4 regions of the Serratia sp. PL7 genome follow, and region 1 is predicted to be linked to each of the others. Evidence: riboswitches for the same ligand, from Rfam matches in the RefSeq annotation. Region 1 holds a riboswitch; each other region holds the start of a gene.
What was found. Region 1 has a riboswitch for fluoride ahead of crcB (fluoride efflux transporter CrcB). Riboswitches for the same ligand answer to the same signal wherever they lie in the genome.
Positions count from the first base shown of each region.

Region 2: it holds a riboswitch for fluoride, as region 1 does, so the genes downstream of both, crcB (fluoride efflux transporter CrcB) here and crcB (fluoride efflux transporter CrcB) in region 1, are expected to answer to the same signal.
Region 3: it holds a riboswitch for fluoride, as region 1 does, so the genes downstream of both, N6G83_RS38985 (manganese-dependent inorganic pyrophosphatase) here and crcB (fluoride efflux transporter CrcB) in region 1, are expected to answer to the same signal.
Region 4: it holds a riboswitch for fluoride, as region 1 does, so the genes downstream of both, N6G83_RS05810 (DHH family phosphoesterase) here and crcB (fluoride efflux transporter CrcB) in region 1, are expected to answer to the same signal.

Region 1 is NZ_CAMFLB010000005.1:385,860-393,886, reverse strand. Features, by position in the region: gene N6G83_RS24195 (DUF3313 domain-containing protein) at 126-794, opposite strand; gene N6G83_RS24190 (GGDEF domain-containing protein) at 1,898-3,346, shown strand; gene N6G83_RS24185 (YnfU family zinc-binding protein) at 3,351-3,512, opposite strand; gene N6G83_RS24180 (cold-shock protein) at 3,586-4,068, opposite strand; gene cspE (transcription antiterminator/RNA stability regulator CspE) at 4,414-4,623, shown strand; gene crcB (fluoride efflux transporter CrcB) at 4,872-5,255, opposite strand; fluoride riboswitch at 5,329-5,392, opposite strand; gene adrA (diguanylate cyclase AdrA) at 5,635-6,720, opposite strand; gene tatA (Sec-independent protein translocase subunit TatA) at 6,938-7,144, shown strand; gene lipA (lipoyl synthase) at 7,242-8,027, opposite strand, start outside.
Region 2 is NZ_CAMFLB010000001.1:2,683,886-2,691,912, reverse strand. Features, by position in the region: gene N6G83_RS13100 (multidrug effflux MFS transporter) at 9-1,199, opposite strand; gene N6G83_RS13095 (TetR/AcrR family transcriptional regulator) at 1,206-1,802, opposite strand; gene crcB (fluoride efflux transporter CrcB) at 2,091-2,474, opposite strand; fluoride riboswitch at 2,554-2,616, opposite strand; gene N6G83_RS13085 (GNAT family N-acetyltransferase) at 2,699-3,127, shown strand; gene N6G83_RS13080 (diguanylate cyclase) at 3,129-4,196, opposite strand; gene tatA (Sec-independent protein translocase subunit TatA) at 4,415-4,630, shown strand; gene lipA (lipoyl synthase) at 4,724-5,689, opposite strand; gene lipB (lipoyl(octanoyl) transferase LipB) at 5,682-6,350, opposite strand; gene ybeD (DUF493 family protein YbeD) at 6,485-6,751, opposite strand; gene dacA (D-alanyl-D-alanine carboxypeptidase DacA) at 6,856-8,027, opposite strand, start outside.
Region 3 is NZ_CAMFLB010000017.1:150,948-158,974, forward strand. Features, by position in the region: gene N6G83_RS38975 (HAD family hydrolase) at 1-1, opposite strand, end outside; gene N6G83_RS38980 (outer membrane beta-barrel protein) at 1,007-1,525, shown strand; fluoride riboswitch at 1,820-1,894, shown strand; gene N6G83_RS38985 (manganese-dependent inorganic pyrophosphatase) at 2,000-2,902, shown strand; gene N6G83_RS38990 (universal stress protein) at 2,906-3,334, shown strand; gene eno (phosphopyruvate hydratase) at 3,349-4,629, shown strand; gene N6G83_RS39000 (hypothetical protein) at 4,952-5,854, shown strand; gene N6G83_RS39005 (DUF3828 domain-containing protein) at 5,943-6,455, shown strand; gene N6G83_RS39010 (HdeD family acid-resistance protein) at 6,459-7,859, opposite strand.
Region 4 is NZ_CAMFLB010000001.1:1,238,018-1,246,044, reverse strand. Features, by position in the region: gene N6G83_RS05825 (MerR family transcriptional regulator) at 1-62, shown strand, start outside; gene eno (phosphopyruvate hydratase) at 59-1,342, opposite strand; gene N6G83_RS05815 (universal stress protein) at 1,359-1,787, opposite strand; gene N6G83_RS05810 (DHH family phosphoesterase) at 1,791-2,756, opposite strand; fluoride riboswitch at 2,797-2,872, opposite strand; gene N6G83_RS05805 (diguanylate cyclase domain-containing protein) at 3,053-4,933, shown strand; partial or broken gene N6G83_RS05800 (AraC family ligand binding domain-containing protein) at 5,005-5,853, shown strand; gene N6G83_RS05795 (DUF2000 family protein) at 5,912-6,319, shown strand; gene N6G83_RS05790 (LysR substrate-binding domain-containing protein) at 6,402-7,271, opposite strand; gene N6G83_RS05785 (MFS transporter) at 7,453-8,027, shown strand, end outside.

The sequences.
Region 1 (8,027 bases):
CGGGACATTTGTCCCAGCTTGTTTATCGGCAGGGTGGTGATGTGATGGCACTCACATATTAAACGGAGAAATTGGGGGAGGGGTAAAGATGGGGAAAACCATTTCCCCATCTTTTGCTGCACAACTTATTGTTTCGGGAAGTTCACAACATCCGTCACCATATCATCGATGGCTTTCTTCACGTCGGCCAAGGTGATTGGGGCATTCTGATTGCTGACCGTTTTACCCAAGCCTTTACGGACTACGGCCAATACCGTTTTACCGGTATCTTGATCGATCAGCTTGATTTCCATGAATAACGCGGTGTCTTGCGTTCTGTGCCCGCTGGCAGCCATGGTGGTGGCGATGACGGCGGCAACAGGAACAACTTCATAGAATTGCACACCTTCGTTTTCAGCGGTTACCGCAGTAATGGCGACTTTAGCGACCAGTACGCGTGAGCCCGATGGGTTAGGCAACAGGGTTGTACGCTGTGCAACGGCATTTCTTAGTGAGGTGCTGGCGTACTCTCTGATCTGATCCAGCGTTTGCTGGCTTACACGCGCATTCGGTTTTGCCTGTGGGTAAAATACCAACGGTGAAATATAGATGCCACGATAGTTCGACTCTTTAAAACCTGGGGCGATCCAGCGTAAAACCTGATGCCCACTGGCGCTTTCAGTTTTCTGCAGTTTGCTATAGTCCTGCAGGAACCCGGAATACTGCGTAGTCTCTGCGACCTTAGAGGAACATCCCGCTAACAACATACCCGCAGCCAATACGGCCGCAGCAACGCCAAAACGATTTTTTTTCATATACTTCTCATCATGAAGTAGGGTTGGTTTGTGCTTAAAAAATATAGCACTAACCTGCAAGATAAGACATGAGATAGCTCTTGCAGAAAAATGATGTTGTTACAAATTGGTTTTTATTACGACAGGAATCGCTCATTAATAAACCTTGGCACTATGGCGCAGTGAAGGGATTTGTAGTACAACGCCAGCAATCCACTAGGCAAGCGGCTAACGGCAACTACACACGCCACAAAAATACCTGTTGCCATTGGTTACAAATAATGTCCTGACAGAGGGAAAATCGCAGGTTTGTCAGTGGCTTCTATCAGGCGTTACATCTGGCACATCATCCTTACCCAGGCATGACATTTCTATACACTCGCGCTGGTAATGTTATTCCAGCCCGATGATGTTGTGTTAGTCCTGTAGTGTATTACCATCCCTTTGATTTTATCCCGCCTTGTGCGGGATTTTTTTTGCGCGTCGGTCGCGTTCAATGCGTTAGCCCGTCTGGCAGCGGTTAGACCCCGTGGCGACTTGACGGTTAAAGAGGGGGGAAGCTTGGTGTGATCCACTTTTTCTGCACAATTGAGGGGTATGATAGGCCGGTTATTAGCCCGCTTGGGTTAACACTGCATTTCGTCACGTTATGCCCGGTTCCTAGCCGGGCTTTTTTACACCTAAGATTTGCTTAAGGTTGCTTTACCATCACGGCCCACGCTGGCCTGTGGGCCCGCGCTGTCACTGTCAATTTAGTTGTCGACCTTCAACCAACCCGCAGCTCTTTACGGGCTTTTTTCATTGCGCTTCTGCTAGCGTTGCAGGAAAATAACCCGTAAGTAAGAAGAGTCTTAATTTAATACCCTTATAATTTCTCATAGTTTGTTATTTCGGTAGCATTAACAATTTAGACTAAGCTGTTAACAACTACTTTCGTTAAAGGGATGAGTCTGGCGAACAGGGTTTTAAATTTTCAGCGGCGAATTAAGCTAATAAGACAAGATAAGGTTTTTGATTGATTTAATTGACCATTTTAATGGGCGTTGTGGTTCGTTGTAACTTTTTTTGGGGAAAGAAAGCATGCTTATAGTCAGTGTTGTTATTATTGCCTCGCAGGTTGTTTCATGAGCGTAGAAATACAGGCAAAACAGCGTTTGCCGGCCACGGTTCTGCTGGTCAATGTATTTTTACTGGCCTACCTGCTTTCCTTGTTTGGCATTTTTACTCGCCCGTTAGGATCGCTCTCCCTGTTTTGGCCAGTGAATGCCATTTTGCTTGGCTTGATGCTGCGTAAACCTGGCTATGCGACGATGTTGGGATGGGTTGGAACCTACCTTGGCATGATCGCCGCCGATCTGAGCACCGGCGAAAACTGGCCACTGGCACTTTGGCTAAATGCCTGCAATATGGCGCTGATTGCCACCGGCTATGCCGTGATGTCGATGCTGCCCAAGTCTCAACGGCGTATGGGCAAGCCCCAGGCAATTTTATATATGTTTACCGCCTGTCTGCTTGGGGCCGCGCTGTCGGCAACGCTGTCGGTGTTGCGCACTGACAGTCAATACAACAATACGCTGATCATTGCCTGGATGTCCTGGTTTAGCGAACAGTTCTCTACCAACCTGTTAATCCTGCCGGTCTTGCTGGCTGCACCACGCTTGAAGCAATTGCTGAGCCTGCAGTTTGGCTGGCAATGGCGTTCCAGTCTGCCTTTGCTGGCGTTGTTGCTCTCGTTGGTGCTTAGCGTGTATATCGGTGGACCGGGCGCGATAGCGTTCCCCATCCCTGCACTGCTATGGTGCGCCGTGCGTTATCATTTATTTACCGTCACCTTGCTGACGTTTCTCACCGGCGTGACGGAGATTGTCAGCATTTCTGCCAATCTGATGCTGTATCAAACACCAGGAGCGCGAGGGGCGGTCATGGATAGCCTGATGTCAGCACGTTTGGGGATTGCCATGTTGGTGATGGGGCCGCTGATTTTATCCAGCTCGATTGCCGTTAGCCGTAAACTGCTGCGCCGGCTGGAGCACAGTGCGAACCACGACTTCCTTACCGGTACACTGGCGCGTAGTGCTTTAACACGCAAAGGCAGGGAGTTGCTGGAACAGAAGCAGCGTACGAAGGAGGCGGTGTCGCTGTTGTTAATCGATATCGATCACTTCAAACTGATCAATGATACCCATGGCCATGCCATTGGTGACCATGTTTTGGCGGCATTCGCCCATATTTTGCGGCGTGAGCTACGCCATGACCAGTTATTTGGCCGTCTGGGAGGCGAAGAGTTTGCCATTATGCTGCCGCGGGCGCTGGGGACGCAGGCGGTGGCCCTGGGGGAACATTTGCGCCAGCGGATAGAAAGCGCCGAATTAAACCCCAATGGCAAGGCACCATTGCGGATCACAATTAGTGTGGGCGTGGCGAGTTTGGCAATGAATGAGAATAAGTCACTGGAACAGCTGATGAATATGGCGGATATTGCGCTTTATCGCGCCAAGTCTCAAGGCCGCAACTGTGTCGAATCGTTTAACATGGTCAGCGGCAGCAGCCTCAACCATGTCATATTCAAATAGCATTTTAGCCCTGCTTTGGCGTGAATTGCGTGCCACAGTTTGGGCAAATCAGGGTGCTGAGTTTACGCAGTTTTGAACATTGCTGTTCGGTAACATAAGCACACTTCGGGCAGGCAATTTGAGTGGTACGGTTATTGTAACCTTTAACGCTGGTGGATTCAGACATGTTGCGTACCTGTGTCAGGTGAAAACCCACGCTAACACAGGTGCCATCAAATAGCTTTGAATGTTTTCAGGAGCTATAGAGTCTTCAACGCCTGCACGGTTTCATCGATATCGATTTCATGCTCAGAGAAGACGTGAGTCGCGTTCTGGAAGGTGGTAACTGACAGCATACGCAGCGTTTCCGTGGCGGTTTGTGGCGCTTCGGCTACTTGCGGACGGATTCGGTTCATCAGTAATCCAACGGACAACACGGTGTTCTCTTTATCGACCTCCACCTTGACCGGTACTTCTTTGGTGAAGGTATCGAAGGACTTGATGCTGGAGATTTTGATTCTCTCGTTGGCGATGGTGATGTACTTGCTTGGTGCCTGTACCTTTACCGCATAGGCCGATGGCCCTTTGGTATTGTTGGTTGGCTCAAAGGTTACCAGCGCGTTTTTCTTAATCAGCTCTGGGTTTTGCACTTTAATCACGTGAAAATAACGATTTTCCCCGTTCTCGTCGGTGATAAAACCGAAGCCTTTGTCTTCAAAAAAAGTCGTTATCTTGCCGTTCATGGTCATTCTCATCAGGTCGTTCGTAACAGCGCTAATGATAACGCGTAATGCTGTGCAGTGACAGGGGGCGGAGTTCCATCAGCATGACGAAAGCTTAAAAGCGGTGGGTTGAGGGGCAATAATGGGACATGGAGAGGGTTAATCGGTTACTCAACGGTTTTTTGGCGGATTGGGCTGCCTTGGGCATCACTGGTAACCGCAGACATCAATTTACATGGCAAATAACCAACTTTTTCACTTTTTATCGATTTTATGTGATCTGTGTTGTGGACAAAATCCCGTCTAATTGCTGTACTGTATTGGACACACATTTTGTGTCTTACATTCACGTTAAAGGTAAGTTTGATGTCTAAGATTAAAGGTAGCGTTAAGTGGTTTAATGAATCTAAAGGTTTCGGTTTCATTACTCCAGAAGATGGTAGCAAGGACGTTTTCGTTCACTTCTCTGCCATCGCTAGCAATGGTTTCAAAACTCTTGCTGAAGGCCAGCGTGTAGAATTTGAAATCACGAACGGTGCCAAAGGGCCATCTGCTGCTAACGTTATCGCTATCTAAGCTACAGTAGCCAAAATTGTTAAAACCCGCTCCATGAGCGGGTTTTTTATGCTTGTTTTTCAGGCCGGGAGTGGTTAAGGGAACAGGTAAACCTTGATGAAGGCCAGGACGATCAGCACGCACGTCAGGGTGACAATCCATTCGGTAGTGGTTTTTGGCAGGTTAAACATTCAATTCCTCACTCAGCCCAAGATACTGAGCGAGGATTATCCCGATAGCAGATTAAGAAAACATTAAGCCCCGAGACTTTAATGGCCGTACAACGTTCTAACCAGCACAAAGGCTAACAACGTCATCGTCAGCGAACCCACCAGGTTGAGCAGCATATTGGCGATAGCCCAGACAACGCGCCCGTCCTGCAACAGATAAACCACTTCGAGTGAAAAGGTAGAGAAGGTGGTCAGCCCGCCGCAAAAGCCGGTAGTGATCAGCAGTTTCCAAACCGGATCAATGTGCGTCATGCGGATAAACAGCGCCAGAGCCAGCCCGATGATAAACCCCCCCACCAGGTTTACGGTCAAAGTGCCCAATGGAATATGCGGATGTAGAGGGTTGAGCTTAAGGCTTACTGCCCAGCGCAATACGCTACCCAAACCACCGCCAATAAACACAGCCAGTAAAGAACTCCACATGGTGATAAACCCTATTCTAAAGATGGAAGATGCTCAGAAAGGTTCAGGCAAGCGCCTACGCACCTCTCTGAGAGGTTACGTAGACATCATCAGCCTGTGAAAGGCGGTTATGGAGGAATGTCATCTCCGTTTGTTGGCACGAAGCAATCGCGCGCGGCAGATTTTACACCCTGTCGCTGTGGTTTTGCTAGCTGGATGGGTATTGCTAACAATTCTGCAATCGCTGTTCCCCCCAACCCTCCCCAAAAAGGGCAGGGAGCCAGTCAGGTGTTGTAGCCCGGCGCAGGAACATACGGTCCTCCTCTGCTTTGGGAGAGGGCTAGGCGGCGGAACAGACGAAAACCTGATTACGTTATCAACTTATCCACCAATCAAGTTATTAGCTTAATAAACTAGTGGGTTGGCATTGATGTTCGGCCCGCTCCTGCCTGTTGCGGCCATTATTTTTTGCTCGATATAGGGCGATATCGGCGGCCTTCAACCACTCCTGGTAGCCGGGCATCTCGGGCTGGTAATCGGCGATCCCGGCGCTGATATTCAATTTTAACCCAGGGGCTTCACGGAAGACGACTTCGTTCAGACTCTCCTGAATGCGGTTGAGCGCCAGGCTGGCCTGTTCGGCACTGGTATTTGGCAACACTGCGCCAAACTCGTCACCGCCGTAGCGGCCAACGATATCCACCGCCCGCAACCCTAGCACCAACTCTTCCGCCAGAACGATCAGCGCTTCATCCCCCAGCCCATGGCCAAAGGTGTCATTGATGTTTTTGAAATGGTCAATATCCATCAGGATCAGCGTAGCCGTATGATTATAGCGTCGGCAGCTGTCAAACTCATTGTGCAGCAGGTGTTCCCAATGGCGGCGGTTAAATACGCCGGTCAAGCCATCACGTGTGCTGATACGCAATAACTCCTGTTGCTTTTCTGCCAGCCTCTTGGCGGTTTGGTAGGTCACGTAGCCAAGGAAGACTGGGTAGATGAAGATCATCGGCAGACAAAGATAAACCTGCTGCGGAGTGGATTGTGGTGTAAAGGTGAAACCCAGTATCGCACTGGTAACCAGCGCCCCGATAATTTGCGCCATCAGCCCTTTGAAATACAGAGACGGCCCACCGGAGGCGATATTGTTCATCCCCATCATTGACAGGATCACCACGGCAGGGAGCGCATTGAAACCCATGATGGCGACCCACATCCCACCTAACAGCGCATCGATGAGTAGGTTGCGGATCTCGGTAGTGTAGGGGGCTTCGCTGCGGATAGACCATTGATAAGCGATATGTGGCCAGATAAAGCCATTCACTGCCAGCAAGATCCACACGCTAGTCGGCTGGTGCTCTGGATAGAGCGCCGTAAGTACGCACAAGAAACCAATCCCCAGGCCGACAATACGTGGCAGGTAGAGGCGCCTGGCGAAGTTAAGACCTGCACGCCGGGTGTTAAAAGCCGATGTAGCTGTAGGCATCCCATGTTTCCCTGTGATGAATTATGCAGCCGGTCTGGAGCCGGAAAAGCGAATAGCTAAGAATATGCCCTATAATCTAAGCATAGAACATCTCGGGTAGATCTCACCTTGTTACAACTGGTTGTTGTTATAGTCGAAAGAAAGTCGCTAAATACCTATAGACGAAGTTTGTTCCCGCGCTGCGTCCTGCAGCCATAAATGAATAAAGAAGGTGAATATGGAAGGTATCAGTATTACCAAGCTGTTGGTAATTGCGGTGTTGATCGTGTTGCTGTTCGGCACCAGCAAACTGCGTACTCTGGGCGCGGATCTGGGGGCGGCGCTGAAAGGCTTCAAAAAAGCGGTGGGCGAAGACACCCCTCCTGCACAGAATACGGCTGAAACGCCTACGGCGCAGCAGAGCGTCGAAAAGAAAGACGTTTAACCGCCTCTGCTGTTGAGCCATAAAAAAACGGATGCCCGTAAGGACATCCGTTTTTTGGCGTTAATCATTGACGAAACGTAACAAAAGATTACCGTGGTTACTTCACTTCCAGCCCTTTGGCCTGCAAGTCCGCATGATAGGACGAGCGCACAAACGGGCCGCAGGCAGCATGGGTAAAGCCCATTGCCATCGCTTCTTCTTTCATTTCGTCAAACTCCGCCGGGCTGACATAGCGCTGCACTGGCAGATGGTGACGGCTTGGTTGCAGATACTGCCCCAGCGTCAGCATGGTTACACCGTGACGACGCAGATCGCGCATCACTTCCACGATTTCCGCATTGGTTTCCCCTAACCCCACCATCAGGCCTGATTTGGTCGGGATAGAGGGGTGAGCTTCCTTAAAGCGCTCCAGCAACTTCAATGACCACTCGTAATTAGCCCCTGGGCGTACCTGGCGATAAACACGCGGCACGTTTTCCAGGTTGTGGTTAAACACGTCTGGTGGCGTGGCAGTAAGGATTTCTAGCGCACGATCCATACGGCCACGGAAGTCTGGCACCAGGGTTTCGATCTTGATGTTCGGGCTCTTGGCGCGGATGGCAGTAATACAGTCGGCAAAATGTTGAGCGCCACCGTCACGTAAATCGTCACGGTCAACCGAAGTGATCACCACATAGCGCAATGCCATGTCGGCAATGGTTTGCCCCAGCTTTTCCGGCTCATTGGCATCGGGAGCCACCGGGCGGCCGTGGGCCACGTCGCAGAATGGACAACGGCGGGTACAGATGGCCCCCAGGATCATGAAGGTAGCGGTACCGTGGTTAAAGCACTCAGACAGGTTCGGGCATGACGCCTCTTCGCACACCGAATGCAGGCCGTTTTT
Region 2 (8,027 bases), on a different contig from region 1:
TGGGCGCGTTATGCGTCGTTGCGGCGGGCCAACAGGCCGAACAGCAGGATGGCGATGGCGTAACAGCCGACGATGGTCAGCGCCATCGACAGGCCCGAGGTGCCGCCCAGCCCGGTGAGCGGCACGGCGCAGGCGCCGAGGGCGAACATGCACACGCCGATCAAGGCCGAGGCGCTGCCCGCTTTGTCTCCCTGGCTTTGCATCGCCAGCGAAGAGGCGGTCGGGCCGACGATGCCGATCACCGCTACCGAGAAGAACAGCGGCACCAGCAACACGACCAGCGGCGCATGCAGCGCGGCGGCCAACAGCAGCAACAGCGACGCGACGGCCGCCAGCGTTAACCCTCCCCTCAATACCCGGCGTTCCCCCCAACGCGAACTGAGACGGCTGGCCAGCTGTGCCGCAATGATCAAGCCGACGCCGTTAATGGCGAAGCATAGGCTGAACATCTGCGGGCTGAGGCCGTAGATCTGCTGCAAGACGAAAGGCGAGGCGCCGATATAGGCGAACATGCCGGCCATCACGAAGCCCTGTGTCAGGCACAGGCCCATGAAATAGCGCTGGGTCAGCAACCCGCCGAGCGACATCAGCATCGCCAGGATACCGCCCTGGCTGCGGCGCTCGACCGGCAGGGATTCGCGCAGCTTCAGCGCCGACAGGCTGAACAGCAGCACGGCGATGGCCGCCAGCACGCCGAAGATACCGCGCCAATTCATTACCTGCAGCATCACGCCGCCCAGCACCGGTGCGACGATCGGCGCCAGGCCGTTAACCAGCATCAGCAAGGCGAAGAAACGGGTCAGCTCATGGCCGGCGTACAGATCGCGAGCAATGGCGCGGGAAATCACCGCGCCGCCGGCACCGGCGATGCCTTGCAGCAGGCGGGCGATCAGCAGTTGGTCGATGGTGGGCGCCAGCGCACACCACAGCGAAGCGCCCAGCAGCAGGATCAGCGACAGCAGCAGCGGGCGCATACGGCCCAATTTGTCGCTGTAAGGGCCGAAAATCAGCTGGCCGACGCCCAGACCGAGCAGCCCGGTGGTCAGGCTGAGCTGCGCGGCGGCGGTGGAGGTATTCAGCTCACCCGCCATTTCCGGCAGGGCGGGCAGGTAGAGATCGGTGCACAGCGGCCCCAGCGCGGCCAGCAGGCCAAGCACGACGGCGTACACCAGACGCTGTCTGGCTAAGTGTTTGGTCATGGGAGATTAGAGTTTCCTGAACAGGTGAGAAATGGCCTGCTGATACAGATCGCGCAGCAGGGACGCATCGGCTTTTTGCGTGGTAAGGATACGGTAACCGGTGCCTTCGCTCATGACGGCGATAAATTCCACCCGCGCGGCGATCTCTTCCGCGCTGAAATGGGGATACAGCCGCTGCAGATTGTGGCACACGTGGCGAAACAGCCGCGCTTCCGCATCGCTGAGCAGTTTGGCCACCACCGGGTTGCGCGTGGCCTCGGCGGTCACTTCCAGCATCAGCATGTGATCGGTTTCGCTCTCGCCCGGCTGCTGAAACAGCGTGCGCGCCGCCAACGTACCGGCGATCAGGTTGATGTGATCGCCAAGGTTTTCCAGCCGCTGCATCTTGTTAGTGATGATGCGGTTGACGATCTCTTCGATAATCGCGTCTTTATTGGCGAAATAACGATAGATTTGACCGACGCTGAGCTGCGAGCCTTGGGCGATCTCCGCCATGCTGGCGGCGTGGAAGCCGTGGCGGCGGAAACTGATTTTCGCCGCTTCGACGATCTGATCGCGGCGCGCCTGCACCTTGGCCTGTTTACTGTCGTTGGGGGAGAGCATCTGCCCGATCCTTTGCTACGCGTGAGCCGGGTTCACATTTTTGGGTGTGAACGTTCATTCTCAATTGTAGTGTAAACGGCCGGAAAGACGCAAGATGAACGCGTGCTGCGGGTAAGGGCGCTTAAGCGAACAGGTAGGATTTGATAAAGGCGGCGACGATCAGGACGCACAGCGCAATGGCAATCGCTTCGGCGGCGGTTTTCGGCAGGCTAAACATAGCGGTTTCTCATCCAGTCAGGAGTACTGGATGAGATTATGCGCATGCAAGATTAAGGAAACATTAAGGGCTTAGCGCCCGTTGAGCCACATTACCAGCATAAAGGCCAGCAGCGTCATCGCCAGCGAGCCGGCCAGGTTGAGCAGCATGTTGGCCAGCGCCCAGCCGAAGCGGCCATCTTGCATCAGGTATACCACCTCCAGCGAAAAGGTGGAGAAGGTAGTCAGGCCGCCGCAGAACCCGGTGGTAATCAGTAATTTCCAGGTGGGATCCAGATGCGTCATGCGGGTGAAAATCGCCATCGCCAGGCCGATGATAAAACCACCGATCAGATTGACCATCAGCGTACCGAGCGGAATGTGGGCATTCAGCGGATTCATTTTCATGCTTACCGCCCAGCGCAAAACGCTGCCGACGCCGCCGCCGATAAATACGGCCAGTAAAGAACTCAACATGGGGCAACTACCTTTCAATCAGAGAAATTCACGGGACTCGGAAAGGGACAGGCGTAACGCTACGCGCCTCTCTCCGAGAGGTTACGTAGACATCATCAGCCTGTGAAGGCGGTTAGGGAGGAATGTCATCTCCAGCGTGCCGCACGGCCTTTTTTGCCGTACCCGGTGGATGTTACACCTAACGCCATCTATTTTGTAGTATCGACACTCTGCGAGGTCACCCTATGCAAATCAGAACGGCGCGCCTGAGCGATCGCCATGCTATCGCCGAATTAATGACGGCGTTGGATTATCCCGGCACCGAGGCGTTTCTGACGCAGCGCATGCAGCAACTGTTGGCGCATCCGGATGAGGCGCTGCTGGTGGCGACGGACGGGGAGCAGGTGTTGGGCGTGTTGTCGCTGCATTTCCTGCCGCAGCTGGCGTTGGCCGGCGACATTGGCCGCATCAGCTATTTTTGCGTCGATGACCGAGCGCGCGGCGCGGGCGTAGGCCGGCGGCTGCTGGCGGAGGGCGAGGCGCTGGCGCACCGTCGCGGCTGCGATCGGTTAGAGGTCCATTGCCACAGTCGCCGCGAGCGAGCGCATACGTTTTACCGGCGCGAAGGCTTTGTCGAAGCGCCGAAGTATTTTGCCAAGTTATTAAGTCAGTAAGTTACTCCCCTGGCGGCACTGCCGTTTCCAGCCGGTTGCGGCCATTATGCTTCGCCCGATAGAGCGCACCGTCGGCCGCTTTCAGCCAGTCAAGATAGCCGCCCAGCGCGGGGTGGTAGTTAGCGATGCCTGCGCTGATCTGCAGCCGCAGCTGCGGCGCCTCCTTGAAACTGACCGCGTCCAGCCGCTGCTGGATGCGGTGCAGGACGATTTCCGCCTGTTCGGCGTTAGTGTTCGGCAGCACCGCGCCAAACTCGTCGCCGCCGTAGCGCCCGACGATATCCACGTTGCGCAAGCCGATCAGCAGCTCTTCCGCCAATACCGCCAGGGCTTCATCCCCCAGCGCATGGCCGAAGGTGTCGTTGATGGTTTTGAAGCGGTCGATGTCCATCAGGATCAGCGTGGCGTTGTCCTGGTAGCGGCGGCAGCTATCGAACTGGCGATGCAGAAGATGTTCCCAGTGGCGACGGTTATATAAGCCGGTCAGCCCATCGCGGGTGCTGATGCGTTGCAGCTCCTGTTTTTTTTCCGCCAGCCGTTTGGCGGTGCGGTAGGTCACCAGCCCCAGCAACGTCGGATAAAGGTAGATCATCGGCAGGCACAGATAGACTTGCAGCGGCGTGCTGTATGGATGAAACGGGAAGCCGAGCAGCGCGCCGGTGAGCATCGCCGTGGCCAATTGAATCGCCAATCCTTTGACAAACAGCGCTTTGCCGGCCGAAGCGATGTTGTTCATGCTCATCATCGACAGGATGACGATCGCCGGCAGGGCATTGAATGCCATCATCGCTGCCCAGAAGCCGCCGAAGGCGGAGTCGATCAAGAGGTTGCGGATCTCGGCTTTGAACGGATCTTTGGCGCGGTAGGCCAGGCGATAGGCCAGATGCGGCCAGAGAAAGCCGTGAAAGGCCAGCAATAGCCAGACCGCCGCGGGCGGAGCCAAGGGATAGAGCGCGGCGCAAACGCAGATAAACCCGAGCCCCAGACCGGCGACGCGGGGCAGATAGGTGCGTTTGGCGAAGCTGAGGCCGGATTTTCGGGCATCGAAAATGGATGGGGCAATATACATCCGGCATCTCCCTGATGAGTATCACGGCAGCGTATCATGCGGGTGATAAACTAAGAATAGTCTGGGATTCACGCCGCGAGGTTGCGTGACATTCCTGCAACGGATCTCACTCTGTTACATGTTGCGGTTGTGTGAGCCGAAGGAAAGTCGCTAAATATTCGCAGGCAAGGTCAGTTTTTCTCGCTGTTCACACAGCGCTCTATGATAAGAAGGTGAGTATGGAAGGTATCAGCATTACCAAACTTCTGGTGATTGCGGTGTTGGTGATTTTACTGTTCGGCACCAGCAAACTGCGCACGCTCGGCGCCGATCTTGGCGCGGCGCTGAAAGGCTTTAAAAAAGCGGTGGGCGACGACAGCACGCCGCCGGCCGCCGGCAACAGCACCGCCGAGAGCCAGTCCGCTCAGCAGAGCGTCGAAAAGAAAGACGTTTAATTCCGTCTGACTGCTCGCAATAAAAAACGGATGCCTTGCGGACATCCGTTTTTTGGCGTTTCCGCCGTCTTTAGCGTAACAAACTATTACGCGTTATTTCACTTCCATCCCTTTGGCCTGCAGATCGGCGTGGTAAGACGAACGCACGAACGGGCCGCAGGCGGCGTGGGTGAAGCCCATCGCCATCGCTTCTTCTTTCATCTCGTCAAACTCGGCCGGGCTGACGTAGCGCTGCACCGGCAGGTGGTGACGGCTCGGCTGCAGGTACTGGCCCAGCGTCAGCATGGTCACGCCGTGGCGACGCAGATCGCGCATCACTTCAACGATTTCCGCGTTGGTTTCGCCCAGGCCGACCATCAGGCCGGATTTGGTCGGGATATCCGGGTGAGCTTCTTTAAAGCGCTCCAGCAGCTTCAGCGACCACTCATAGTTGGCGCCCGGGCGCACCTGGCGGTAGACGCGCGGCACGTTTTCCAGGTTGTGGTTAAACACGTCCGGCGGCGTGGCGGTGAGGATCTCCAGAGCGCGATCCATACGGCCGCGGAAGTCCGGCACCAGCGTTTCAATTTTGATGTTCGGACTCTTGGCGCGGATGGCCGAGATGCAGTCGGCAAAGTGCTGAGCACCGCCGTCGCGCAGGTCGTCGCGGTCAACCGAGGTGATCACCACGTAACGCAGCGCCATGTCGGCGATGGTTTGCGCCAGCTTTTCCGGCTCGTTAGCGTCTGGCGCGATCGGGCGGCCGTGGGCCACGTCGCAGAACGGGCAGCGGCGGGTGCAGATAGCGCCGAGGATCATAAAGGTGGCGGTACCGTGGTTGAAACACTCGGACAGGTTAGGGCACGAGGCTTCCTCACAGACGGAGTGCAGGCCGTTTTTACGCATCGCGGCTTTGATGCCCTGAATGCGCGTTGAGTCGGCAGGCAGTTTGATCTTCATCCACTCGGGTTTACGCAACAGCTCCTGCCGTTCGGTGACCACCGTTTTGACCGGGATCAGCGCCATTTTGTCAGCATCGCGGTATTTGACGCCGCGTTCCATCTGAATTGGTTTACTCATAATCGTGCAGGTTCCAGTTACGAAGCTCGACCGTCTGGTAGCCGAGTAAATGAACAAATTCCTGTACCAGGATTGGGTGTATGTCTTCAATGCCAACGCCGGGCGCCAGCGCGCTGACCTGCGTCATCTGCATGCCGGCGTAACCGCAAGGGTTGATGCGTTGGAAGGGGCTGAGATCCATCGCCACATTCAGGGCCAGGCCGTGGAATGAGCTGCCTTTGCGGATCCGCAAACCCAACGAACAGATTTTCTGCTCCCCCACGTACACGCCAGGCGCATCCGGACGGGCGCGCGATGCGAGGCGAAAGTGGGCGAGGGTGTTGATAACCGTATCTTCTATCGCCGTGACCAATTGACGTACGCCGACCTTGTTGCGTTTCAGATCGACCATCACGTACATCACCTGCTGACCCGGGCCGTGGTAGGTCACCTGGCCGCCGCGATCGCTCTGGACCACCGGGATATCACCGGGCATCAGCACATGCTCGGCTTTGCCGGCCTGGCCTTGGGTGAACACCGGGTGATGCTGTACCAGCCACAGTTCGTCCGGCGTAGTCTCGGTACGACTGTCGGTGAAGTTATGCATGGCTTGGGATACAGGCGCGTAGGGCTGCAACCCCAGCTGACGCAAAATGATCTTGTCTGGTTGCAAAAGAGTCATCGTCAGGTTACAGAAGTGGTAAAGCCATTATACCGGGCGCTCCGGCTTGCGGCCAGCCTTTCGCTGACCAAAAATGCGCAACCCGGGAAGACGCTGCGCCATCCCGGGTTGATAAGCAGGGGTTTATGCTGGAATTACAGCACCATGCGAACAATTTCAATGTTGCCTAACTCTTCGTACAGGGTTTCGACCTGCTCGATGTGAGTGGCATTGATGGTGATGGAGACGGAGTGGTAGTTGCCTTTGCTGCTTGGCTTGACCTGCGGGTTGTAATCGCCCGGCGCATGGCGCTGCACCACTTCAACTACCTGGTCAACCAGCTCAGGCTGCGCCAGGCCCATCACCTTGTAGGTAAACGAGCAAGGGAATTCGAGCAGTTCGTTCAGTTTAGTTTTTTGCATGTGCGTGCGCTCCAGAGTGCTAGCTAATCTATAAATTATAACTCCCGCCGGGGCGGGAGTTAATGTTATTCAGTATATGGGGGCAATTTCGCCCGTTTCAACCGTTAACCGAACCAGTGGTGGAACATCAGTTTGATGTAGTCCACGATGCGGCTGAAGAAACCGCCTTCTTTCACTTCGTTCATCACCACCAGCGGGCGCTGATCGATGGTTTTGCCGTCCAGCTGGAAGTTGATGCTGCCCACCACCTGGTTTTTCGCCAGCGGCGCGTGAATTTCCGGCGTGTTCAGCACGTAGCTGGCCTTCAGATCTTTCATGCGGCCGCGCGGAATGGTCAGGTAGACGTCTTTGTCCACGCCGAGCTCAACGCGGTCGGCATCGCCGAACCAGACAGGCTCGGAGGCGAACTCTTTACCGACTTTCAGCGGCGCCACGGTTTCGAAGAAGCGGAAGCCCCAGGTCAGCAGTTTCTTGCTTTCGGCTTCACGGCCTTTGTAGGTGCGGCCGCCCATCACGGCGGAGATCAGGCGCATTTGGCCTTCGGTCGCCGAAGCCACCAGGTTGTAACCCGCCGCGTCGGTATGGCCGGTTTTGATGCCGTCGACGTTCAGGCTGTTATCCCACAGCAGACCGTTGCGGTTCATCTGGCGGATATTGTTGAAGGTGAACTCTTTTTCTTTGTAGATCGCGTACTCTTCCGGCACGTCGCGGATCAGCGCCTGGCCGATCAGCGCCATGTCGCGCGCCGAACTGTACTGGCCCTGGGCATCCAGGCCGTGTACCGTCTGGAAGTGAGTGTTCTGCAGGCCCAGCTTGCTGACGTAGGTGTTCATCAGGTTAACGAACGCGTCCTGGCTGCCGGCGACGTAGTCGGCCATCGCCACGCAGGCGTCGTTACCGGACTGCAGGTTGATGCCGCGGGTCAGTTTGGAGACCGGCACGCGATCGCCCGGCTTCAGGAACATCAGCGAGGAGCCTTTGAACACCGGGTTGCCGGTCGCCCAGGCGTCCTGGCCGACGGTCACCAGATCGTCCTGGCCGATTTTACCCGCTTTCAGCGCCTGGCCGATGACGTAGCTGGTCATCATTTTGGTCAGGCTGGCCGGATCGCGACGCGCATCGGCGTTCATCTCGGCCAGCACCTTGCCGGAGTTGTAATCAATCAGGATGTACGCTTCCGCATCGATCTGCGGGACACCTGGGATCATGGTTTTGATGTTAACGTCATCGGCGTGCGCAACGGAGGCTGCGCTCATTGCGATAACGGTGCCGAGGG
Region 3 (8,027 bases), on a different contig from region 1:
TTGAATCAATCTCTCACTGATAGTTAATCAACCTCAATCATAGCATAAAATCATATGCCATTAAACATGACCCAACATTAGACCATGCCTAGAAAATCACTAAACCCTCATCAAAATTATTTACATAGAAAGAATTATTAAAATCACTTTTAATTTAAAGTAAACAATCATCATGGATTTTAAACTGCATTTGTGGCGTTGCCGCATTGATTCTAAGTTAAACTATAGTAAGTAATGTAGCTAATTAGTAAGTGAGATGTGCATGATAATGATACCAGTGTGTAACCTCTAAAAATAAAATAAATATAATACAATATGTTAGTGGGGCGCCATTTATCATTACTTAGGTATATTGAACATCTTGGCTTCCATTTTTATTTTTTTCTTGATTTCCCTGTTTTGTTGAATGATAATTGACGCAAAGGTAATGGTGCTCTACCTTCTCCGAACCGCCACTTATAATTAACCTATAAAGTGGATAATGGCGCCTGATATATTTTCGCTTATTCAAATAGGCTAACTTGTCAGGTATCGTCATGAAAAAATCAACAAAAACCTATTATTACTTGGTACACGTAGAGAATAAACCCTCTAAATCCATCCTTGCCTTTGTTTTACCCTGTATTTATTACCTCTCCTATTCCTCACGATCTGTAATTAGCAATAAAAAACATCATAAAATGTTTTTTAAAACAGTGAGTTATAAAAATACGCATATTTTGGACATTGCCATCATGAATAAATTTTTAAAAACCCTATTTTTAATAGGTACCATTCTTTTAGTTAACAATATGGTGAGCGCTTCTATGAGAGGAGTGTCAAACCATCATCCCACCCATACAAAAACCGCAATTAAAAGACTAGGTAGATTATCTTTTAGAGTATCAACAAATAGACGAAACCATTGTTTAGTTTGTTAATATTACCATTAGGCATTACATCATGGTGATATCAACAAAAAACATTTCCCACCATAGAACGTTTAGTTATATCTAAGGAGTGTATTTTGAAAATTAAAAAAACATGCTATGCTTTGCTTTTCCTCATTGCTCCACTATCTGCACTTGCAGGGCAAGAGTTATCTTTAAATTCTGGAGTTACTTATATAGAAGGTAATGATGCAGGTGGTCATATACAAATAGGGTATCAATATGGTTTTACAAAAAACCTGGGCATTTATACTGGCTATGCCTATGGACATGCTAGCCTAGCTGGCGATACAGCCCTAATTATTTCAGATGGTTACGCTCATCCTGAAAATATAACCTATCATACAATTCCGCTCGCCTTGCAAGCCACGCTGCCTTTGGGGCATCATTCACTCTATATTCGAGCAGGCACTAACCTTTATCATGAAGATAATACTATTGAGAGTAAAAACGGACTTGGCCTTTATGGCGCCGTTGGGTGGAAATATTATTTTGGTGATGAGCAAAATTGGAATATCGGCTTATCTTATCAACGGATGAAAATGCACAATTACAATGCAAACATAGGGACGTTTGATATAGGATATGGCTTTTAGTGATTAATCGGATATTATTCCATCACTGGAGCACTCCCAATTCTACAGACTGCTTCTGTCCTCACGATGAGGCCTTTTCGAAGGCCTCTTGACAGATGCCGCTGTGATAACGGTGGCGCCGGGTCCGGTTGTAGAGTACTTCAATGTAGTCGTGAAACGTAATTCAGAATAATAAAATTCACCTAGAATTCAAAGTAGTGAAGCTTTAAACGATTTTCTGAATGTCAGGAAAAAATGATCACGATCAAAGTAGGCGGCATTTTTGTTGCACAGATTATAATTTTGCCCTATGCTTTTTTTCAAGGTGATGGTGTTCCACCTTTCCCAACCGCCGGACTGTCCAGTTCGGATGATGACGCCTGATATACATTTTTGCTTTTATCCTTAGGCACGTATGTCAGGTACACTTATGAAAAAAAATCATCTTTTACCTTTGATCTTTCTTGCGTCTGATACCTCAGAGGAGACGCTGAAATGATCTATGTCTTTGGCCATCAGAATCCCGACAGCGACAGCATCTGCAGCGCGCTCATTACAGCAGACTGGCTGACAAATCTCGGCAAGCGCGCGACTCCTTTTAGGCTCGGTGACATTACACCTGAAACGGCGTTTATTCTGCAGCAGGCCGGAGTAGCCCCTCCCCCCTTGCTCGACGGAGACCTCAGTGGCAAACAGGTATGGCTGGTCGACTTTACCGATCTGGAACAGGGCCCTTCCTCACTTGCCGACGGCAACATTGTTGGCATCATAGACCATCACCGGCTGGGCACGGTTATGACACAGGATCCTCCGGATGTTTGGATACGTTCCTACGGCTGCTGTGCCACGGTGATCTGGCAAATCCTTACCCTTGAAAATCCTCAGCCGATCTCTTCATCTCAAGCCATCCTGATGTTAGGAGCGATACTGAGTGATACTGTTGCGCTCACATCACCTACCACTACAGCTCATGACATCGCTGCCGTGCAGTCATTATTCTCCATAAGCCAACTCAATTATGACTCTTTCGTGAAAGAGTTGCTGATCGCGAAAACAGATATTGGGGGGCAAACACCAGACTCACTTCTTAAGAAAGACGCCAAGCGCTACCGGATTAACGCCCAGTCGGTGCTGCTTTCTCAAATCGAAGTCGCCAGCATGTCAGCAGTAGATGCAATGCTCGCTGACCTACTTATCGCATTAACAAAAGAGTGTCAGTCCGGCGATTTTGACATTGCGATGTTGGCTGTCACGGACATCTTTAAGAAAAACACAACGATATATTTCTCAGAAAATAATGCGCTCAATCTAACGTGTCTGTCTCTTCCAGGCATTATAAGCAGGAAAAAAGAGATACTGCCGTGGCTGACGGATACTTTCTCAACCTCCTCGAGGTAGTCAATGCAAATGTATAAACATGCTCTGTTAATGCTCAGCGATGAAACCGACGGCCAGTTTCTGCTTCAAAGTGTCGCCAGGAGTTTTCATGAACAAGGGACGGCGATCACCCTTGGACACCTCACTTCAAATCTTCAAGAGTTAGACATTACCTCAGACTCTTTAACGAAAGACCGGCAGTCTGCTGAAATTATTGCGGCAAAAGCAATGCTTAGTCGGTTAGTGAAGACAGTCAATTTTCCCGTGGATGTGAAAGAGATAGTGACGATCAGCCGCTTTAAAGACCTAGAGGCCTACGTCGCCGATGCGGGTGTAGATCTGGTCATTATGGGACATAAAAACAGACTTTTCGGGATGCTCTCTTCCCATTCAATTGAATTCGTCAACCATCTGACCGTTGACGTGTTGATTAAGCATATTGCAACCAACTGATATTAGAGGTTTATATGAGCTTTATTATTGAAACAATCCATGCCCGTGAAATCCTGGACTCTCGGGGTAACCCAACCCTGGAAGTCGATGTTTCAACCCAATGCGGTACTGTTGCAAGAGCCTCCGTCCCCTCCGGAGCAAGTACCGGTTCGCGAGAGGCTATAGAGCGCCGCGATGGTGATAAAACGCGCTTCGGCGGGAAAGGTGTCCTCAATGCGATCAAAAGCGTTAACACTGAGATTCATAACAGCCTTAAAGGGCATGATGTACGCGATCAGCGCGGCATCGATAACATTATGATTGCCCTGGATGGGACGGATAATAAAGCGCGCCTGGGGGCAAATGCTATTTTGGGCGTTTCATTGGCCGTATCACGGCTCGCCGCTCAACTATCTCATACGCCTTTGTACCGCTATCTTGGTGGGATTGGGGCAAATCTGCTGCCGGTGCCTTGCATGAATATCATCAATGGGGGCGTTCATGCCCGCGGTCAGGGGGCTGACTTTCAGGAATATATGATTGCGCCTTACGGCGCACCAACGTTCAGGGAGGCCATGCGTTGGGGTAGTGAAGTATACCAGTCGCTTCGTCAGGTTCTTCTTGAAATGGGCCTGTCAACCGGTGTGGGCGATGAAGGAGGTTTTGCTCCGGCAGTTTCTTCAAATCGTGAACCGCTGGAACTGATTGTCCTTGCCATAGAGAGAGCTGGGTTCCGCCCTAATGAAGATATCGTTATCTGTATGGACCCAGCCTCCAGTGAGTTTTATCGAAACGGAAAATATCATCTGCGTACGGAGAATGCCGAGCTGACCTCGCAGGAGATGGCGGACTACTACCAGATGCTGGTTAAAACCTTCCCGATTGTCCTTATTGAAGATGGCCTCGCGGAAGATGACTGGGCAGGATGGAAAATTCTGCATGATCGATTGGGAGATCAGATTGAACTGGTTGGTGACGATCTGTTTGTGACCAATGTGAAGTATATACAGCGCGGGATTGATGAAAATCTTGCGAATGCTGCATTGATTAAACTCAATCAGATTGGCTCCCTGAGTGAAACCTTTGATGCGGTTCAGCTCTGCCATGACAACAACTGGGGTGCCTTTATCTCACACCGCAGCGGAGAGACGATCGACAGCTTTATCGCCGATATGACAGTGGCTATGCGTGCAGGTCATCTCAAAACAGGAGCCCCGTGCCGGGGTGAGCGTATCGAAAAATACAACCAGCTCATGCGAATTGAGGATGAGTTGGGTTCGTCAGCACAGTTTGCAGGAAAGTCAGCCTTTAAATAACCTATTATGGCAATAACCCTGGCGAACCGCCGGGGTTATTAATGGATATATATTTATTCTTTCTATGCTTACACCTGCGATGCAAAGCTTGATTGTCATAAACAGGAAAGCAAACTGACCAAAGCTACTGAATATCGGGCACATGCCCCCAGAAGCGGAGATTTCCCTTGCAGTGAGCCGTGTATCATAAGCAGAAAATAGTCCCTGAGTCTGGTAATCTACCAGGCTTGAGTTCCTTGGTTTTAAGCCTTCCGGCTAACTAGCTAGGGTACAGCAAGACACTAATTCAGGATTATGTGATTGATTATAGGGATATAAAAGTATGATTGCCGAACATACCGCGTTTTTCGCCAGCCCCTCCAAGCGATGTGATGATGTGTCAGCCATCGAGCGTAGAATAGCGACAAAGACGCTCTACTTATTGCTTTCTCCCGTTTTCACACTTGTTTTCATTGCATCTCTGGCTACGCCAACCCTATTTTTTATCGAGGGTGACACCTTTCTACTTGGTGTTTTATTTTTATTAATCCTTCTCCCCCTGAATTATTTATTCTTTAAAAGAATTAGCGACAACTTAAAATTAAAGCATGGAGAGGTATACTTTAACGTCACCTCTCAAGGTGTTTTTTATACGCGATACAACGATCTGTCAGGCGGTGTAAGTCATTATCAGCTACTATGGCCAGAAGTCACTGGCTCGTTAGAGGACGGCACCAAGGCCACGATTGGCTTTCGTAATACGGGCTATAAAAACAACACTAAAAACCTGGTTATCTACACCGTAAACCAATCCGGTGAAACGAAAGAAAATTTAGTCCCGGTGCATGAAATAAAGAAATTCAAGCATCACTGGGACATTACACGTGCAATACTGATGCAGATTGCCTCGCTGCAACGGCCTGAGCTGGTGATTTCTGAGGAGGTTTTCTATGACTTCAGTGTTAACCCCTCGACGTTTCAGTTTCAGAAGAAAAGCCTTCGAAGAAGGCTGGCAAACTTCGTTGGGATCACTACGTCACTTATCCTTATATGCGGGGCCTTGTATGGTGCATCTATAGGGCTTACAACGATTGAAATAAGTGGCTTCTGGTTTGCGATGTCTCTGGTGATTTTGTTTTTGGTTATGATATTAATCATCGCGTTCACCGTGGTGATCTTTGATCGCATCCCTTTCTTTAGGAATAGCTTTCCAGCGTATACTTTAGTTGCGTACAGAGCTGATTAAGAGCCATCAGGCGTTGCCATCAACGTGAGCGCTCCGTAGTATGGACCAGCTGATTTAAAGGATAGAGAACTTTTAAGGGGTGGTAACCATGCGTTTTTTGGCTTTGCTTTGTTTTTCTCTCCTTTCGTTTGCTGCACTCCCACAGCCCGCCTCGGCCATTGAAAATCCCAGTGCCTTTTTAGCACGGATTTATGCCACCTATAGCCATGATGAGGTTACAGCCGCATTCATCGGCGAAACAGGCCCGAAGCGGATTGCCTCAAAGAAATTCATCGCTGTGTTGGCAGAGGATCAGGCGCTAACCTTACCTGGCGATATGGGCTATCTTGACGCCGACCCGATCTGCCAGTGTCAGGATTATCAGAACCTGGTGGTGACGGATATCAATATTCTCTCTAACGATAATAAAAAATCGCATGCCACAGTCACCTTTCGCGCTTTTAGAGATAGCAACCTCACGACAACCACCGAGTTTGATTTAGTGGCTGAGAATGGGCAGTGGTTTATTGACGATATTTTTGATACCAATCAGCAGAGTGTTCGTCATGCTATTGATGCCAATAATAAAGCCCTGCGTATAAAGGGGGAAACATTGCCATAATCGCTAGTTGCCTTTGTCATTTGAGGGCTCACTGCGAACGCCTGACGCTATCGTGCCCTGTGCTTTTTCATCGCGCCATTGCTTGCGCAAAGAAAACATTTTCTCTAGGGCACGTCGTATGGTAGTTATCCAACCGGCCGGCCGGGGATCCGCCAACATGCTTAATGCACGTGCATAGTCAAGCACCAGCCCTGGTGTCCAGGCCATCGTTTTTGCACGTTTACGTATTTGTACCGCCACCCATAATTCCGGCGTCGTGAGAATTTTACTCAACACCCACCAGTGGCCACGTTGCCCCCATATTTTACTCACTACGCCTTCCAGCGCCGCTTCAAGACCCCGTGCCACACTGCTTGAGCAGTTACGATAGGTGAGATTATAAGTATTGTCTTCACGATAAACTTCCCAGAACCGTTTCAGACGTTCAGCATCGTAGTTCCTGATCCGCACACGCTGGGTTGAAGGACACCATGCACCTGACTCAGTCACATAATCCGGTTGGAATTTCCCTTTAACATTATTGTCTGCGGTTGCCCGCAGCAAGCGGGTAAATTGATCTGGCGACCGGTCAATATCGACTGCGGGATACAGACTGATATAAATGCCTTCCGGAGATTCTAGTGCAGCATGACCAGTAGAAATCACCCCATCTTTATCCACCGCAGCAATATAACGATCAATAACAGGATGAGGTACCGTTGCACTCTTCGAGGATCCCACAGGAGTCCAGACATGTATGGTCAATGCAGGTTCATCATCATCCGGAGGACCTTCCCATTCAGTTACCAAAGGCGTGGTTATTGCGCTACTGGCTTCCTCTGCGGCCTTATTACCCAAAACTGCGGGGTTGACCTCCAGCTTTTTGACGCGCATCGCCAGCATAACCATATTCCACCCACCAAACATCAACCCCAGTCCTAAACAATAAGGTACGGTGCCGACATAATGGGTCGGATAGGGTTGAAAGAAGAAAATAGCTAACATAACTTCCAATACACCGCCAGCCACCACCAACTTCCAGTTTTTATAGCGCACGACCCCAGCGGAGACGATTTGCAGTAGCCCATCGGCCAAAAACAAAGTGCCAAAAATCATCGATAAAATAAAATGGCCATGGTGTTGCCCACTCAATATCAATATTGCGGCCAGTGAAAATGCACCTCCTTTTACGTAACGCAAGGTACGTTGCCCGCCGATGCCGGTATGTGCGACCATCAACGTTGCCAGTCCCTCTACCAACAACAGGAAAGCGAAGGGATGCAAAGGGAAATAAATCGCGTCATCCAACGCATCGATGAAAACGATTAAACCCGCTAACACGCCTAACCAACCGGCAATCATCAATCCTCGCCAGCGGTTACGCAAATAATCAACCCCAAGTAAAATCATTACCAACCGAACCATGCCTTATCCCCTCTAATTGTAAGGCGGCTTGTCAGATCTACGCAGAGGTGCTCTTCCAAGATGGCATGAGTATAGTTTCCACCTCTGAAATCACGCAATTTGTGTCGTTTCAAACTGCATAGGTGCAACTACAGGCATTTCTGTACAAGATACTGGGTTGATTGGGGA
Region 4 (8,027 bases), on a different contig from region 1:
CGGGATTATGCCGCGCAAAAAATGAAAAACAGGCCGGTGCGTGGCCGGCCGGCAAAGCTTAGCGGTGTTTAAAGGCGGAACGCCCGGCATACACCGCCGCGGCGCCCAATTGGTCTTCGATGCGCATCAGCTGATTGTATTTTTCGATCCGTTCGCCGCGGCTCGGTGCGCCGGTTTTCAGATGGCCGGCTCGCATCGCGACCGTCATATCGGCGATAAAGCTGTCGACGGTTTCGCCGCTGCGGTGTGAGATAAAGGTGCCCCAGCCGTTTGCCTGGCAAAGCTGCACGGCGGCGAAGGTTTCGCTCAGGGTACCGATCTGGTTCAGTTTGATCAGCGCCGCATTGGCCAACTTTTCATCAATCCCGCGCTGGATGTATTTCACGTTGGTGACGAACAGATCGTCACCGACCAGTTCCACCTGATCGCCCAGGGCGTCGCTGAGAATGCGCCAGCCCGCCCAGTCGTCCTCGGCCAAACCGTCTTCAATCAGCACGATGGGAAAATCTTGCACCAGCCGCTGGTAATAGGCCGTCATCTGTTCGGCATCCAGTTCAGCGTTTTCGCTGCGCAGGCGGTATTTGCCGTTGGCATAGAATTCACTCGAGGCCGGGTCCATGCAAATGGCGATATCGTCTCCCGGTTGATAACCGGCTTTCTCTATCGCCTGTACGATCAGCTCCAGCGGTTGTCGGTTCGAGGCAACCGCCGGCGCAAAACCGCCTTCGTCGCCAACGCCGACCGACAGGCCTTTCTCCAACAGAATTTGGCGCAGCGCCTGATAAACTTCACTGCCCCAGCGCACGGCCTCGCGCAGCGACGGCGCGCCCAGCGGCGCTATCATAAATTCCTGAAAGTCCGCACCTTGCCAGCGGGCATGCACGCCGCCGTTGATGATATTCATGCAGGGCACCGGCAGCAGGTTGGCGCCGAGACCGCCCAGATAACGATACAGCGGCAGCTGCGACAATTGCGCCGCGAGGCGGGCGGCGGCCAGAGAAACGCCGAGCAGGGCGTTGGCCCCCAATCGGCTCTTGTTCTCGCTGCCGTCCAGTGCGATCAACCGGCGGTCAATCTCCCCTTGTTGGCGTACATCCACCCCGCGCAGCGCTTCATTGATCGCCGTTTTGACGCTTTGCACCGCTTCCTGAACGCCTTTACCGCCGTAACGGTGCGGATCGCCGTCGCGGTGTTCCACCGCCTCGCGTGAACCGGTGCTGGCGCCGGAGGGAACCGAAGCCCGTGCCACGACGCCCGCCGCAGTCATTTCAACTTCGACGGTGGGGTTGCCGCGCGAATCCAGGATCTCTCTGGCGGTTACGTTTTCAATTTCATAGCTCATGGATGATCACCTCATTCTAGGGAGTGGGCACGTGCTTTATCAGCACGTCGATCGACAAATGGTTAATGAACTCGAAGCCGAAGGAGGCAAAGACGCCGAACGGACGGTTCTGATGGCCTAGCAGCAACAGATCGACGCCTTCACGGGCAATCAGGGCCTCGATGTCTTTGAAGCGGTGAATACTGACAATTGCGCGCACCTCCAGGGGGATTGTGCAGTCTTCCACCAGCCGGCTGAGCATGGCTTTGGCAGCGATCACCTCGCTGGACTGGCGATCTTTGGTTTGTGCATCGCTGAGGTAGTCCAGCTCGGCATAGTCGGCGCTGATGTGCGCCACGGTAATGCGCGTATTCATCTGCTGATTGAGGCGTTCGGCATGGCGTAACAGCAGCCGGCCGTCGCGTTCATCCTGCACCAGCAGTAAAGCATGTTGATAGAGCGACATGACTTATCTCCCTGCGTTAGCAATCTGTAGGGTTAACCACGGTAAAACCTCTTTTTTCCGGCTCGTCATGCCGGGCAGCGACACCTGCCGAATGGCGAGCACCCGGTTCGACGAGAAATACAGGGTAGAGCGGTGGCGGGTGATATCGGTAACCAGCAGCGCGGCCATCTCCAGCCCGGCCTCCTGCTTAGCCTGATCGAGCGCCTGTTGCAGCGCGGGCAACAGCGGATCGATATCGCTCATAGCCCGCACTTCTATCTGCGACAGCAGCAGCGAGACGCTATGGATGCGGTAATTCTTAGCGTCACGGTGCAGCAACTGCGGGGCGGATTGCCCCGAAAGATCGGTTTTGGCGGCAAGCAATCCGGCGATGAAGGCGTCATAGTCAACGTGAGAGATTGCGCATAACCGCGCGACCGCCACCCGATCCTGTTCGGTGGTGGTCGGTGCGCTCAGCGCAACGGTATCGCTCAAAATCGCGCCCAGCAGCAGCGTGGCCTGGGCGGAAGAAAGCGGCATCGGCGTATCTGACGTCAGTATGGACAGGATCACGGTGGCGCAACAGCCAACGGCGCGGATCCAGACATCGGGCGGGTTGCGGGTGATCAAGGTGCCCAGCCGGTGATGATCGATAACGCCGACCACATCGCTGTCGGGCAATGAGGCCGGCCCTTGTTCGACGTCGGTAAAATCCACCAGCCAGACTTTGCGGTCACGGAGATCGTCTGTCAGCAGCGCAGGTGTTTGTACGCCGGCGGCGGCCAGTATGTAGCGGGTTTCCGGCGTCAATTCGCCAAGGCGGAAAGCGACGGCCGGTTTGCCGAGGTGATTGAGCCAGTCCGCGACCACCAGCGCGCTGCAGATGCTGTCGCTGTCGGGATTTTTATGGCCGAAAACGTACAGCGGCATTTCCCGCACGGCGAGATCAGGCTGGGATGGAAAAGGGGTAAGACGTGAGATTTCATTCATAGCGACTCCTGACATACCTGCCTAAAAAATAAAGCGAAGTTGTATATCAGGCGTCATCATCCGGTTCGAGCGAACGCGGCGGTTGGGAAAGGTGGAACACCATCACCTTGTGAACGACTGTAGCGCAGCGCGGTGGCAAACGCAACGCCCGGCAAAGCTGGCGAGAATGCGCAATCGGATTGATACTGAGTGAGTCTATGATGGACAAGGATATTTGCCGCTAACCGACGGATAGGCTGAACGGAATCACGCAGGCTGGCTGCGCCGGATCCGTGGGTGACACAATGGGAGACAACATGCTTGAACCCTGCTTCCCCGAAAACGAAGCCGAACGTCTGTCGGTACTGAACTCGCTGAACGTGCTGGATTCGAACTCGGTGGAAAAACTGGATCGTATTACACGGCTGGCGGCGAAATACTTCGGCGTCACCATTGCGCTGGTGTCATTGATCGACCGGGATCGCCAATGGTTTCTATCGCGCTACGGTCTGGATGTCCGGGAAACGCCGCGTAACATCTCATTTTGTGGCCATGCGATCTTGCAACGTGAAGCGCTGGTGGTGCCCGATACCGCCAACGACCCGCGTTTTTTCGACAATCCGCTGGTGATCGGCGGGCCGCGAATCGGTTTCTACGTTGGGCAACCGCTGCTGTCGCTCGACGGTTTGCCGCTCGGCACCCTGTGCATTATCGACAGCCAGCCGCAGCCGTTTTCTCCGGAACAGGTGGCCGACCTGCACGACTTCGCCGCCGTGGTGGAAGAGTACCTGCAGAGCATTGAACGCCATGTCTATACCGAAAACCTGAAGTCCAACCTGCAACGCTCGGAAGCCTTGTTCGAACAGACCTTCGCCCAGGCGGCGGTAGGGATGGCGCTGGTGTCACTGCAGGGGTATTGGCTGCGGGTCAATCCGCGCATCTGCGAAATGTTGCACTATTCCGAGCGCGAGCTGATGGATCGCACCTTTCAGGACATTACCTATCCGCTCGATCTCAACACCGATCTGGAAAAACTGCAGCAACTGCTGAGAAACGAGATCAGTACTTACTCGCTGGAGAAACGCTATTTCCGTGCCGATGGCTCGATCGTCTGGGTGCAGCTGACGGTGGCGTTAAACCGGCTGCCTAACGGCAAACCGGATCATTTCATCTCGGTTATCGTCGATATCAGCGAGCGCAAGGCGGCGGAGGCCGATCTGTTCTCTCTGCAACACGAGCTGGAACAACGCGTCGAAATCCGCACGCGGGAGCTGAACGTGGTCGTCAAGAAACTCAACGAAGAGATTGAAACCCGGGTACTCGCCGAATATCAGCTCAGCACGGAGAAGGAACGCCTGCGGGCCATTACTGACAACATGCCGGCGTTGATCAGCCAAATCGACGGTAATGAACGCTACCTGTTCGCTAACAGCGCCTATAAAACCTGGTTTGGCCTGGAAGAAAGCCGCCTTAGAGGAATGACGGTGCGCGATTTTATGGGGGAGAACGTTTATCAGATAGCGAAACCGATGATAGACAGGGCCCTGGCGGGGGAAATGGTGAGCTTCGAAAATGAGCTCCAGACCCAGAAGGGGTTGCTGATGATCCACACTACGCTGGTGCCGTGCGAGGCTCAGGGGTTTTACATTCTGTCCATGGACATTACCGAGTTGAAGCGCCTGCAGCAACGGCTGGAGTACGATGCTACGCACGACATGCTGACTGGGTTGACCAACCGCCGCGCTTTTCTGCGTCGGTTGTCCAGCACGGTGCAGGCCTGTTGCGAACAGCGGCAAATGGCGCTGGTGTTCATCGATCTCGATGGTTTCAAAGCCCTCAATGACAGCTATGGCCATGACTTCGGCGATCTGATCCTCAAGACGTTCGCCAGGTTGCTCAGCGCCTGCGCCGGCGAGCGCCATAGCGTTTCGCGCCTGGCCGGTGACGAATTCACGGTCATCCTGTGGCCGTTGGCGGAACCGCAGCGCGAGGTCAGCGAATTTTGCGAAAACGTGTTGGCGCGGCTGGCTGATATTTCGCAGATCGGGCAGCAGACGGTGAGCCTGTCCGCCAGCCTGGGGGCGGCGATTTCCTCACACACTGACGTGACGGAGGAGATGCTGTTGACCCGCGCCGACGGCGCGATGTATCAGGCGAAATCGGCCGGTAAGGGCACTTATGCCATCTGCGAGTTATGAGCGTGAAACGGTGACCGTCTCAGGGTAAGCTGTTTTCTTCTTTCCTGTGAGCAGAACTCCGGACTGACTGCATGGCGTCTAATCATCAACACAAAGACTGGCTGGAACTGCGGCGCGATGACGAAACCGGCATCGAAAGCGTCAATGCCCACTTTCAGGGGCATGCCTACGATCCCCACGATCATGACGAAATGCTGGTGGGCGTGACGCAGCAAGGTTTACAACGTTTCAACTGTCATCGTTCCTTGCATACCAGCCGGCCGGGACGTGCCATGCTGATCGAGCCGGGCGCGGTGCACGATGGTCATGCGCCGCAGGCCGAAGGGTTTACCTATGCCATGCTTTATCTGCCGCAGCATTGGGTTTCCGATGCGATGAACCGCCGCGGATTAGGGGACGTTTCTGTGCTGGAAGGCGCCTTCCACAGCACGTTGACCGACGATCCGATGCTGGCGACCGCGATACAACAGGCTTTTTTTGCGTTGCATCAGGGGGAAGGCCGGCTGGCGCGCGATCAAAGCCTGGATCAACTGCTGACGCTTTTGGCGCGGCATATACGCGTCAGGCCAACGTCCCAAAGCGATGATGCTTTGATTGTGATGAATCGCTTACGAGACTACCTGCACGAGCACATGGCGGGTAACCCCAGCCTGGATGAACTTGCGCTTCAGTGCGGCCTGGACCGCTTCCGCCTGACTCGCCAGTTCACCCGGGCCTTCGGCCAGTCGCCGCATGCTTACCTGGTCCGGCTGAGGCTGCGGGCTGCACGCTTGTTGTTGGCGCAGGGGGAAGAACCGGCGTAGGTCGCGATGCAGGTGGGCTTTGCCGATCAGAGCCACTTGGGCCGCTGGTTCCAGCGCGCCTACCGTTTATCGCCGGTGGCCTATCAACGTCAGTGCACAAACGTTCTATACCGCTGATTCGCCCATCGCCGATGATGCGCTTTTATTTTAAGAGCACAACGGAGTAGAGCGAAACATGTTTGATACCAAGATAGCGTTTATCGTACGCGACGATCTGCAGACCTGGCAGCGGCTGAATGTGGTGGCCTTTCTGGCGACGGGCATCGCCGCCGCCGCCCCGGAAATCATCGGCGAGTGTTATGTGGATGCGCAAGGCAGACGCTACGGCGGCATTTCCGGGCAGCCGATGCTGATTTTTGCCGCGGATCTGCCGGGCCTGCAAAAGGTGCATCGCAAAGGGCTGGAGCGGGAATTGACGTTGGTTCCCTATGTGCACGCCATGTTTGCGACCGGGCACGATGCAGCCAACCGGCAGGTTTTTCTCGCTGAAGACGCGGACAATCTGGATTTGGTCGGCCTGGCGTTGCGCGGGCCGAAGAAAGCGGTGGATAAGGCGATAAAAGGCCTGACGCTCCACGCCTGAGAATGTCTTTGCCTGGTTTACCGACTGGACGCGCGAAACGCTCGCGCATGTCCAGGAGGGTGACGCGTTTCCGATACGGCGCTTACGCCTGGAACGTTTGCAGCCAGGCGGCGAATTGGCTCACGACCTCATCGTCCCGATCGCGCAGCAGCAGGGAATAAACGCCGGTTCGGATAGTCAACGCTGGGAAAGGCGACACCAGCCGGCCAGACGACAGATGTTTGGCGCAGAACAGGTAAGGCACGACGGCCAGTCCCAGGCCGTCTTCGGCCGCCTGAATGGCGGCGAAGGTATGGTCGAGCGTCAGCGGCGGCGGCGAGGCGTCCAGCGCCGTCGGATAGGTATTCAACCAGCTGTGCCATAAATCCTCACGGGCGCGGATGCGAATGGCGGTATGCTCGGCCAGATTGTCTGGCGCGCTGATCGGCATGGTGCGCAAATAGCTCTGGCTGCAGACCAGCAGGCTGTCTTCCTGCAAAAAAGGGATCGCTTTCAGTCCGGAGAAGTGCGCGGGATCGCGCCGGATCGCCAGGTCAAACGGCATATTGCGATCGACGGCCCCAGTGGCGGTGGTGATATCAATCGCGACCTCCGGATGAATCTCGTTGAACGCTGCCAATTTCGGCATCAGCCAGTGCATGGTGAACGTCGGCAGGCTGTGTACCACCAGCCGCTGCCGGCCGGCGCTCGCTTTCAGTGCGCTTTCCGCCGAAAACAATTCGCTTATCACTCGGGACGCAGTGCGGGAAAAATTCTCGCCGGCCTGCGTCAGCCGCACGGACTTGTGTCCGCGATAAAACAGTTTGAGCTGCAGCTGTTCTTCCAGGCTGCGGATGTGGCGACTGACCGCGCCGGTGGTGAGAAACAGCTCATCCGCAGCGGCGCTGAAGCTGCCGAGACGGGCGGCGGCTTCGAAAGCGGACAGGTGCGGCAGGGAGTGAATTTTTTTCATAGGTTGAGTCTAGCTCAACCAAGTGAGGGAGGAAAGATCGTTTGTCAGCCGTTGATTTTGCTCACTATGATGAGGCATCTCCTTCTGATTGCTGAGTTTATGATGCGGATCTTTTGGCTATCGGTCATGCGTGTTAATGGCGTTATCCTCACCCTGCGGTTGACAGGGAGGCGCCCCTGAGATGCGAGCTTTCTTTTTGCTTTGCGTGAGCCGGGCCGGCCTCTGCCTGGGCACCATGATGTTCGCCGGCGCGCTGCCGACCATCAGAAGCGAGTGGCAGCTCGACGCCGCCTCCGCCGGTACAGTGCAGACGGTGTTCAGCCTGACCAACGCCCTGGCGTTGCTGGTGGCTTCCTGGTGGTGTGATTCGCTGGGCGCGCGTCGGGTGTATCTGCTGTTTTCCTGGCTGGGTGCCGGTGCGCTGATGCTGTTCGCCGTGTTTGCCCATTCGTATATCGGCGCTCTGGTGTTGATGGCCTTCGTCGGCCTGACGCAGGGCGGCGCCTATACGCCGGCGCTGCTGTTAGCGATGGGGATGAACGGCCCGGCCCGACGCGGTTACGCCATCGGCATGATCCTGGCGGCCAGTTCGTTGGGGTATTTTCTGTCGGTTTTCATCGCCGGTTGGAGCGCTATGCGCTGGGGCGCCGGCGTGGCGTTTGCCCTGTGCGCCGCCGGTGCGCTACTGGGGGCGCTGGCGGGTTCGTTGGCCCTGGTCGGTTATCAGGAACCGCAACCGCGCACGCTGGGGAGAAA